One region of the Virgibacillus sp. MG-45 genome, then DNA from elsewhere that is predicted to be linked to it. Evidence: a T-box and tRNA genes for the amino acid it is inferred to sense, from the RefSeq annotation. Region 1 holds a T-box; the other holds one or more tRNA genes.
The links. A T-box is a leader RNA that pairs with one kind of tRNA and senses whether it is charged. The one in region 1 lies ahead of metG (methionine--tRNA ligase), so its partner is inferred to be a tRNA-Met.
Positions count from the first base shown of each region.

Region 2: it encodes a tRNA-Met, which carries the amino acid that the T-box ahead of metG (methionine--tRNA ligase) is inferred to sense. The anticodon was not compared.

Region 1 covers NZ_JAXOFU010000010.1:59,254-64,373, reverse strand. The annotation lists gene SPK86_RS11915 (VC0807 family protein) at 1-61, shown strand, start outside; gene SPK86_RS11910 (NUDIX hydrolase) at 127-360, shown strand; gene metG (methionine--tRNA ligase) at 506-2,143, opposite strand; T-box leader at 2,201-2,460, opposite strand; gene SPK86_RS11900 (hypothetical protein) at 2,677-2,871, shown strand; gene SPK86_RS11895 (uridine kinase family protein) at 2,931-3,581, shown strand; gene SPK86_RS11890 (histidine phosphatase family protein) at 3,658-4,203, shown strand; gene SPK86_RS11885 (histidine phosphatase family protein) at 4,209-4,790, shown strand; gene SPK86_RS11880 (GNAT family N-acetyltransferase) at 4,768-5,120, shown strand, end outside.
Region 2 covers NZ_JAXOFU010000003.1:251,667-256,786, reverse strand. The annotation lists gene spoIIE (stage II sporulation protein E) at 1-2,242, opposite strand, end outside; gene SPK86_RS05345 (DinB family protein) at 2,530-2,982, opposite strand; tRNA gene SPK86_RS05340 (tRNA-Met) at 3,130-3,203, shown strand; gene SPK86_RS05335 (S1 domain-containing RNA-binding protein) at 3,368-3,751, opposite strand; gene SPK86_RS05330 (FtsB family cell division protein) at 3,881-4,261, opposite strand; gene yabQ (spore cortex biosynthesis protein YabQ) at 4,268-4,867, opposite strand; gene yabP (sporulation protein YabP) at 4,864-5,120, opposite strand, start outside.

The DNA.
Region 1 (5,120 bases):
ACAATACATAAAACGATCTGAGAATAAAACGCAGGATTTCCCAGTAAGTACGGATGTTTAGCACTTCCAATACAATTGTGGTAATGTTTTTTGTCGTCTTTACCAATCGAAATGGGGGACCAATCTATGATACGAAATGCAGTAGGGGCAATTATATTTCAGGGAACTGATTTTCTATTGGTACATAAAGTTAAAATAAGTTCTCTATCAAGTGGGAATGAAGATATCAAAGGTGAATGGGATTTTCCGAAGGGTGGAGTGGAAAGAGAGGATAATAGCCTAGAGGATGCTATATTAAGAGAACTTGAAGATTATTTTAAAAAGGTTCGGGTGTTAGTTTTGAAGGGGGAGTGGGATTAAGATATTTCCCATTATAAAATATGATGAAGAGGAACCGAGAATCATTATAAGATTCTCGGACTCCATGCAGCATATCTATGATTTTCTTTGCCGTTCTGAAACCACGAACTTCCGCATTATCAATATGCCCCAATCTTCTTCCAAATCATTTTTCTGACTGTTTGTGCAATGCTTCTATTTCTTTGTCAATTTGTTCAACATCAATCCGTGCAAATAATGGTGTGACAGCTTTGATTTTTTGAATAGGAGAGATTACTGGCTCCCATTTCGGGTGCGTCATGTCGAGTATCTTCATAATTTTCTCGCTTGAGAATGGCAAAAAAGGGTGAAGAAGCTGTGCCATGTTCGCTATCAGGTAGACACATGTTATCAGTGTGTCGTTACAGTCATCGGGTTTTTCTTTAATTTGTATCCAAGGTTGTTTTTCATCAAAATATTTATTCGCATTTCGGATGTATTGAAATATAAGTTCTAAGCTCTGTTTAAAATGGGTTTCTTCGATTAATCTTCCTGCATTCTCATAAAGTACACTTGTATCAGATTGAATTCGGTGATCAATGTTTCCATTTGGAATCTCTCCGTTAAATGACTTTTGAATAAACTTTAGTGTGCGATTTACAAAGTTCCCGTATGCTCCTAATAATTCGCTGTTATGGCTGTAAATAAATTCCCTCCATGAAAAATCGGAATCCCTTGTTTCTGGGGCATTGATTGTTAGGAAGTACCGGATGGAGTCAGGATCGTATTTTTCCAACATATTAGGAACCCAAACTGCCCAATTTCTACTGGTAGAAAGTTTTTTTCTCTCAATTGTTAAATATTCATTGGAGACGATATGTGTAGGCAAACTATTGATCGCTGCTCCTTTTAATATGGCTGGCCAAATAATGGAATGAAAAGGGATATTGTCCTTGCCATGAATATAATAGGATTTTGTATCGGAATTCCAAAATGCTGTATCATCCTGCTCTGTACTTTGTGCCCACAGCTTGCTAGCTGAGTAATAGCCGGACACAGCTTCTATCCAGACATAGACCTTCTTGTCTTCGTATCCCTTAACTGGTACAGGAACACCAATTGGTAGATCTCGTGAAATGGCACGGTCATGGAGTCCCTCCTTTAGGTATCTTTCAGTCAGTTGAACTGCATTTTCCCTCCACAATTGCTTTCTTTTTGCTTGCTTTACATACGCTTCGAGTTCATCTTGAAATGCACAGAGCCTGAAATAGAAGTGTTCAGTATACTTGCTTACAGGCGTGTCACCACAAATCTTGCACTTGCTATCCACAAGCTCTAACGGATTGAGGATGCTGGAACAAAAGTCACATTGATCTCCTCTTGCTTCTTTTCCACAATTAGGACATCGCCCTTCCACGTAACGATCAGGAAGAAATTGCTGACACGTATTGCAGTAGGCTTGCTCGGTTTCCTTTTTATAGATGCTTTGGTTCTGGAGTAATTTTAGAAAAAGCAGCTGGACGACCTGCTGGTGATGTAGGGCGTCTGTCCGGGTATAGCAATCATACGTAAAACCAAGTTGCTCAAAGCATTTTGTAAATTCCTTATGATAGCGATCAGCGATTTCTTGTACGGATACGTTTTCTTGGCGCGCTCGAATGGAAATAGGTGTCCCATTACAGTCACTGCCTGACACATACAGCACCTGATGTCCTTTTGCTCGGTAATATCGTGCCAAAATATCACCAGACAGCAAGCTTGAGAGATGGCCTAAGTGCAAGGAGCCATTCGCATATGGCCAAGCACCGCCAATAAATATATTCATCATGATTCCTCCTTTGAAATAATTGCAATAAAAAAACCCGTCCTAGACAAAAAAATGTCCAAGGACGAGATTATTCTCGTGTTACCACCTTTGTTCACCAACCACTCACATGATTGGTCTCAGCAAGTACGGAACAGACCTGTTCTTATACTCTGACATTTGTAACGAGTGCCAAATCTCGTCATGCCCTTACTTTCAAAAAGCTCAGCCATGCAGCTCAGGGACCATCTTCAATCAACTCTTCCATGCTTCCTTTCAGCTACCGAAGCTCTCTGTAAAAGAATAAGCCGATTTACTTTTCCCGTCATCACTGTGTTCGTTGTTATTCATTTTTATTATTATGGCACTAGATGTTAGAAAAATCAACATTCCAGGGAATTTTATAATGGTTTGTCTTCTATATCCTATAAGGCTTTGCTAAATGCTATAATAAAAAGACGAAATAGTTATAAAAACACATAAAAATAAAGGCTATATATGATAATGATTTAAAGAGAGAAGTAGTCAGAAAAAATTAGAAAGGAAAAACAAGGATGAAAAATTCAAAAGGAAATTTTAAAAGTATATTCATTCCAATGGGGATGCTCTTTGGATGTAATATTGGGATAATTTTATCGATGTTTTTCAAGCCAGATTTTCTAGTTTACTTCATTAGTTTAGGAGCTGGATTAGGTTTGTTATTTGGAGTTACTGCCTTAGCTATTTCAAGTAAAAAAGAAAATGAATGATTATAGATAGATGAGAATATGTTTAGAATTTTACTTGGATGGTGTAAAGGGGGAAACTCATGGACGAGATATTGCAACGGATAGCTAATTTGATAAATGAAAAAGAGAATAGAATTATCATTGGAATTTCAGGTCATGGTGCTTCTGGAAAGACCACCTTTTCTAACAAGCTTATGAAGCTATTAAAACAGAACGATATAAATTATATGAACACGGATCCCTATATTATTGGATCGAATCTAAGGAAATACGCTGCAATAGATTATGAATTCAAACAAAGAAAACATCATTATAGAATGACAGCATGCCACCCTGCGGCTCATAATCTCTTGGCCTTAGAAAGAGACATTAATATGATTAGGGAGGGGTTAGATCTTTATACGATTGAAACACATTATATGGAAAGTACATTACTCGCTTCACATAATAACGTAACTATTGTTGAAGGAATGAGTGTGGCATTTTGTAATCCAGATCTGTTCGATTTGACGATTTACTTCTATACGGATGGAGAAACAGAGTTCATGCGAAGAAGTGATCGGGATGTCTCTGAGAGGGGAGCAGACATCAATTATTTAAGGGATTCACACAAGGAACGTAGAATTCAATACGAATTGTTTATGCATCCGTATCATCAGTATTTTGATATCGTGATAAGAAATTCCAATGAGGCGGTTATCGTGGAAAAGAATCTTTTTAACCAATACTAGAAAGATGTATCATCAAGAAGCGATTTTGATTTTGTTTAAAAGACTCCACCCAAATTACCTTTGCTTAGGAGGAAGTATGAATAAAAATATTTATATTATAAGGCATTGCGAAGCAGGGGGACAGTCTTCTGATTCTCCATTAACGGAAAAAGGCTTTACTCAAGCAAATGCACTATCTAAGTTTTTATCAAATAGAAAGGTCGATCGAATTATTTCCAGCCCTTTCGTACGAGCTATTCAAACGATAAAGCCATTTGCGGAGGACGCAAATATTGAAATTGAAATAGATAACCGATTAAGTGAACGTATTCTTAGCTCTAGCTTTTATTCAGATTGGATGGAGAAATTAGAAGCAACATTCAACGATATGAATTTAATGTATGAGGGTGGAGAATCCAGTAGGGAAGCGATGAACCGAATTGTAGACGTTGTTACAGAAATTGAGGAAAGTGATGCTGGAAATACAGTGATGGTAGCACATGGCGGCATTATTTCTCTATTATTAAACTACTATGATAAGGAATTTGGATTTGAACGGTGGAAAAAGTTAACGAACCCTGATGTGTATTTATTGCGAATCACAAAGAATGATGCACAATATACACGTTTGTGGAAGGGGTGATTCGTTTGCAGACAAACTTGTATTTCGTTAGGCATGCGCATTCTACATATACGCCAGACGAGTTAGGGAGACCGTTGTCTGAACGTGGGTTTTCTGACGCAAAAACTGTAACCGATTTGCTAAAAAGAGAAGCGATCGATTTTGTATATTCAAGTCCATATAAACGTGCAATCCAAACAGTTGAGGGAATTGCCGCATACATAAACAAAGAGATAAACGAATTAGATGGTTTTAAAGAACGTATCTTGGCGGAAGAGCCTGTAGAAGATTTTGAAGTAGCCATCACAAAGGTTTGGCAAGATGATGATTTTTCATGGGAGGGTGGAGAATCAAACAGGGTTGCACAACAAAGAGGAGTTAACGCGACTTTCAACGTATTAGAGAGGCATTTAGGTAAAAATATAGTAATCGGAACGCATGGGAATATAATGGTGTTAATAATGAATTATTTCGATAATCAATATGGCTTTGATTTTTGGAAAGAACTCGAAATGCCAGATATCTATAAACTATCATTTAACGAAAAGAAATGCATAGATATTCAACGAATATGGGGAGGGAATTATGGAAATTCGAGCTTATCATAGGGAAGATGAAACGAGTTGGCTCCGCTGCAGAGTATTGTCATTTTTAGATACTGCTTATTTTGACAATGTTCTAAAAGAGAAGGAGAAATATGAGAATCCAGCAATTGAACTTGTCGCAATCGAAGATAATCAAGTGGTTGGATTAATAGATGTCGAGTATGAAGTAGAGGAAAGGACTGTCTGTTCAAGAGGAAGTGGCTTAGGCGGTATGATTTGGCATATTGCAGTTCATCCTGACTATCGTAGAAGAGGCGTTGGGACGCAATTATTAAATGAAGGCGAAAAAATCGCAAAAGAAAAAGGGCTGAACCGACTAGAAGCTTGGACTCG
Region 2 (5,120 bases), on a different contig from region 1:
GCTTTGGCCCATCAAAAATTCCATCACTCATCATGATTAGTACATCCCCAGATAACAGCTGTTCGCTTACAATATCAACATCAAATTCAGGAATAATTCCCATTGGTAAATTGTTTGCTTCTATTTTTATAATTTCATCGCCACGCTTTATGAAACTCGGTGTCGAGCCAATCTTTAAAAATCTTACATATGCATTGTGTAAATTTATGATTGCCAAATCAAGCGTTGCAAACATTTCATCTGTCGTTCGCAATGAGAGAATCGAATTAATCGTTTTAATGGCGACTTTCTCTGGAATACCTGTTTGCAGTATTTGCTTGAGCAATCGAAGTGTTTCACTACTTTCTTCTTTAGCTCTTCTCCCATTTCCCATTCCATCACTTATCGCCATCGCATACTTTCCTGCGCCCAGCTCAATCGTTGTATAGCTATCACCAGACACAACGCCTCCACCTTTTGCAGCGTTAGCAACACCTGCTTCTACGACAAACTCTTTAGCAGAACCGAATTGGAGAAAAGAATAACCGTTAGGAAATGGAGAGATTTCCTCTCGTTTTACCACAATCATCTCATTAAGAATTTCCGACAACATTGGTGCGATGAGCTTTGGTCCTTCCCCACAATAATCATAAAACGATACAGACATCTCAATATCTACATTGCCCTTCTCTAGCTTATATATTTCTAGCTTTTCAAGTTCAATCCCAAGATGCTTTAGTGCATGAATAATTTGCATCTCCTGTTTTTCATGATGCTCTCGTTCCTTTAAAATTTCGATGGCAAAGTCATCCATCACCTCAGAAACACCTTTTAACTGTTCGGCAACAAGCCGTTTACTCTCCAGCACTTGCTGCTTTAACTTTCGGTGGGCTTCGAAATACGATACTTCTTCCTCCATTGCCTCCATAACTTTTTTCGATTTCACACAATGGTTTTCAAATTCATGTACTAGCCTTCGATTAATTTGAGAATCTTCAACGAGATTTACTTTCATGCTTTCCATTAGATGATAGGTTTTATCAAACTGCTGTTGCCAACAGCGTTCTTTCATAAAACATGATTGGCACGTCTTTTCTGTTATTTGGCTTAAAAAATAATCTGTTTCTCTTTTTTCTTCCAAATCAACTTGTAACGGATGGTCTTCCGTAATAAAGCTTTTTGATAATGCCTCAAAGACATCGGAAAACTGCTCTACCCGCTTTGCAGTAACATCACGAACTTTCTGTAAGTATTGTTCTTGCTGATGGGAATATTCCTCCGTTCCAGGAATATATCTTGATATTTTTTTTATCCAGCTTGCTGGCGTTACGATAAATAGCATAACCGCAAAAAGAGATTCCATAAGAGACGGAAGAAGATTTGCCGCATCTCCATAAATGCCAACAAGAAACGTTCCAACGAGTAACCCCATTGCTACGCCCGGTTTCTTTCCTTCCTTCAGCAAACCGCCCAGCAAACCTGAAAAAGCTAGTAAACTCATTTGATATAAATTAGCAACATTCGCTAAAGATAAAATAAGCCCAGCCACAACACCTACGGTTGAACCGATGGCAGCTCCTCCAACAAAAGCGAGAAGCAACACAAAATAGCGAGAAAATATTTGTTCAATAGAAGCCCCGTACAATTGCCAACCAATCATACCAGTTAAGATCGAGGCTAGCAGAATAATCATGCATACAATCTCTTCGTTTTTTAAAGTAGGTTTATATCTTTTTGGTGATAAAAGGGGAACACTTTGCATAAAGATTAGTACAAGGATAGTACCGAGTACTCCTTCCACAAGGAGGAACATCCATTCATAAGACGATAAAGTTCCAGTAAACGAATACATAAACAAACGTGTCGTTACGGTAGAAATAAAAACAAACAAAGGCAATAATAACTGCTGTCTTCCAGCATGCTTAAACAAAGCTGCTAAAAGCAAAAACGAAAGCATGGATACACCTGTAAAGACAGCTTGTGGCACAGAATACGTGAATGCTCCGATAAGCATCGCAATCGTTGCCTTTGCCGCTTTTTCGCGATGTATAAACCATAATGTCGCCAAAAACGCGACCGTAAATGGAGAAACGGTAGATAATATAACAGCTCGTCCTAATAAGAAGCCCACAAAATAGTATAGCCAACCTTGTTCTAATAATATTTTCATCGCCTTTGTCAGGAACCTATACCTCATCCTTTCTAGGCTGGTCTTGTCTCGGTCTAAAGCTTTTGTTTCCAATCCTGATATAGAATCCATCATATAAAGCCCTCCTCTTTAAACCTCATTAAAGCACATAGGAAATGCTTTTTTTGTCAAAAGAAGAGAGCTTGTTCAAGAAATCGTTCGACTCGTTTCTAAAGAGACAAGCTTTTTTCTACATGCGATTTTCTGTAAGCTGCGCTTTGCATAATTGTTGTTACGTACCCATTTAAACGACACAGGTATGTTTTGCGTGTGAAATGATGCAGTTAAACTAAATTAGGCATCTGGAATAATTTGACGAAAATATCATTTAACCACGAAAAAACAAATCGTATGTCAGCCATTTATATGAAACGTTTAAGAGTTTTTATTGTAGCAGCATGTAATCCCTCATGGTAGATCGTTCTGATTAGCACCTGCTCTATTGTATATATACCCATTTCTGTCGGCTCAAAGGGCTCATTTAACCGATGACTATATCGAGCAAGTATGTCATTCGGCTGTTCAACTAACAATTGCTTTAACTCGGACATGGTTGGTGTACTGTTTGTAAAATCTGCAGGACTTGTTCCAAAACCGAACCACTTATTAAAATGATCCAGTCCTTCCTTTTTTTCCCTCGTTACTGCTTGAATCCATAAATATTGATCCAAATAAATGTGCCCTAAATTCCAGCGAATATTATTATGGAACCCGTTCGGAATAATGTTTGCTTCTACTTCAGTCACATCATGCGTGATTTCTAGCGTTTCTTTTCGATACGTTTTTACTTGGTTAAATAAGATATCTTTGTCCACCGACTGTTCCCTCCATTAAAATCCAATTTTATTCTCTATTTATCATTCCATACGTAATGCATATTTCCTGCTTTCACTCGCATTTTAACGAAATTCTATTGACACAATAGACAGGCTGTTGTATTATATCTTTTGTTGACTTTATTTGGCGGCGTAGCTCAGCTGGCGAGAGCGTACGGTTCATACCCGTGAGGTCGTGGGTTCGATCCCCTCCGCCGCTATCATAAAACCAAAAGGCTCTTCATATGTATGTTACATATGAAGAGCCTTTTTTCTATCAAAGATTAACTTACAAAAAGAAAGCAAAAAGCAGTTACCGTCCATTACAGTAACTGCTTTCATTTCGTTTATATGATAGAGCACTCATCTCGATAGACAGCAACTGCTATCCTCTTTTAGCACCACGACCCCCGCGTCTGGATTCCGTGTGCTTCTTCAAAGAGGCTAAACGGTCTTCAGAATCTTTAAGGAATCGACTCATCTTCGATTCAAACGATTCTGTGCGTTCTCTCGTATTTCTTTGGCGAACTGGTTTTTCCTTAGCTTTTTTAATGGATAAGCCAATTTTGCCATCCTTCTCAACATTAATGACCTTTACTTCAACTTCATCTCCAACAGTGAGATGCTCATTAATGTCTTTTACGTAATTTTCGGCAACCTCACTAATGTGCACGAGCCCTGTTACTCCTTTTTCCAATTCAACAAAAGCCCCAAAATTAGTAATACCGGTTACCTTTCCCTGCAGCTTGCTGCCTACTTCAATTGACATTAAAAAATGCTCCTCCTTAATATTTTGAAATAGCTATATTAATGGCTGTTCAAAAATGCCAGCATTGGATACTTGACGTATTTTGAACATCCTTTACTACCATAGTATATCCAACAGGGTGAAAATGTGTCAATAAGACGGATCTTTGTCCGGATTATTAAAGATTATTTCACCTTTTTTAGAGAAAAAATAATTCGTGCGAGCAATTTCTAAAATGTATTCATCATCATTTAGTAGCTCAATTTCTTCCTTTAAATTGCTTTCTTCCTTTTTCAAGGTAGCAAGCTCTAGTTCAAGCTGCTCATATTGCTTTATTTTTTCTTCCTTTAAAGCGCGTTGCTTAAAATGATATGTAGTCATGCTCCCAATCGCTAACATTACAATAACGGAAAATAAAACAAGGCGGCGAACTAAGCGTTGCTTTTTTCGCTTTTGTCTTTCTACATGTGCATTGTATTGATTCATATAGCTAGAATCGATTTGTGCGACTGTTTTTTTTCTACTAGACACGAACTACTACCTCCTCTTTGCAACGAAAAAACGCTTTATTTTACTATATATATTCTTTATTTTACTATAAAATCCTTTATTTTTGTGGAAAATATTTATAATTCTATCTGGTAACACTCGGTAAAACTGTTTCAATACCCATATTACAGGAAAAACGAGGAGCTTTGCAATGAAAAGCAAAGTAGCTGCAAGTAGATTTAAAAAGAAAACAAGCACACGAATGATCAATTGAATAATAAATTTAATTGGATTAACAATAATCGTCTTGATCAAGGATGAGAAAAAATGATAGATGCTTGTGGTGATATGAATTATCTTTTCTAGTAATGCTTTGTATATCTTTGCCGCGATTGCCTGATAGGTTGCAAAACCAAGTAAGCACGCGACAAAGATATACACGCGTAATTCACCGGCATTTACTAGAAACAATACATAGAACAGCGTAAACATCTGGGTTGTCCAAAAGCACACCTCTAAAAAGTACAAAAGAAACGTATTGCTTTTCCAGTGTACACGAAAGCGTAAAAACGTATCGCGAATTAGTCCAAGGTAAAATCCACTTATAATCATGGATATCATCGCAGTGAACTGCACACTTAACGTCATCGGAATAGCTTGCTAAATATTCCTTTAGCTTTCTCCTGGTGCTGATCGTCCATATAGGAGATTTCATAGATTTTCCCTTTGATTGAGACAATTCCTTCACCTACATCTAAATTTTTTAGTTGTAGATTGTGTCCACGAACGATTAAATAGCCCATAACCGTCTCTAAAAGAAACTCCTCATTATCAAAACTATCAACCTCTCGGACTCCGGTTATCTCTAGTAGCTTCCTATTGTTAATTTTTAACTGATGAT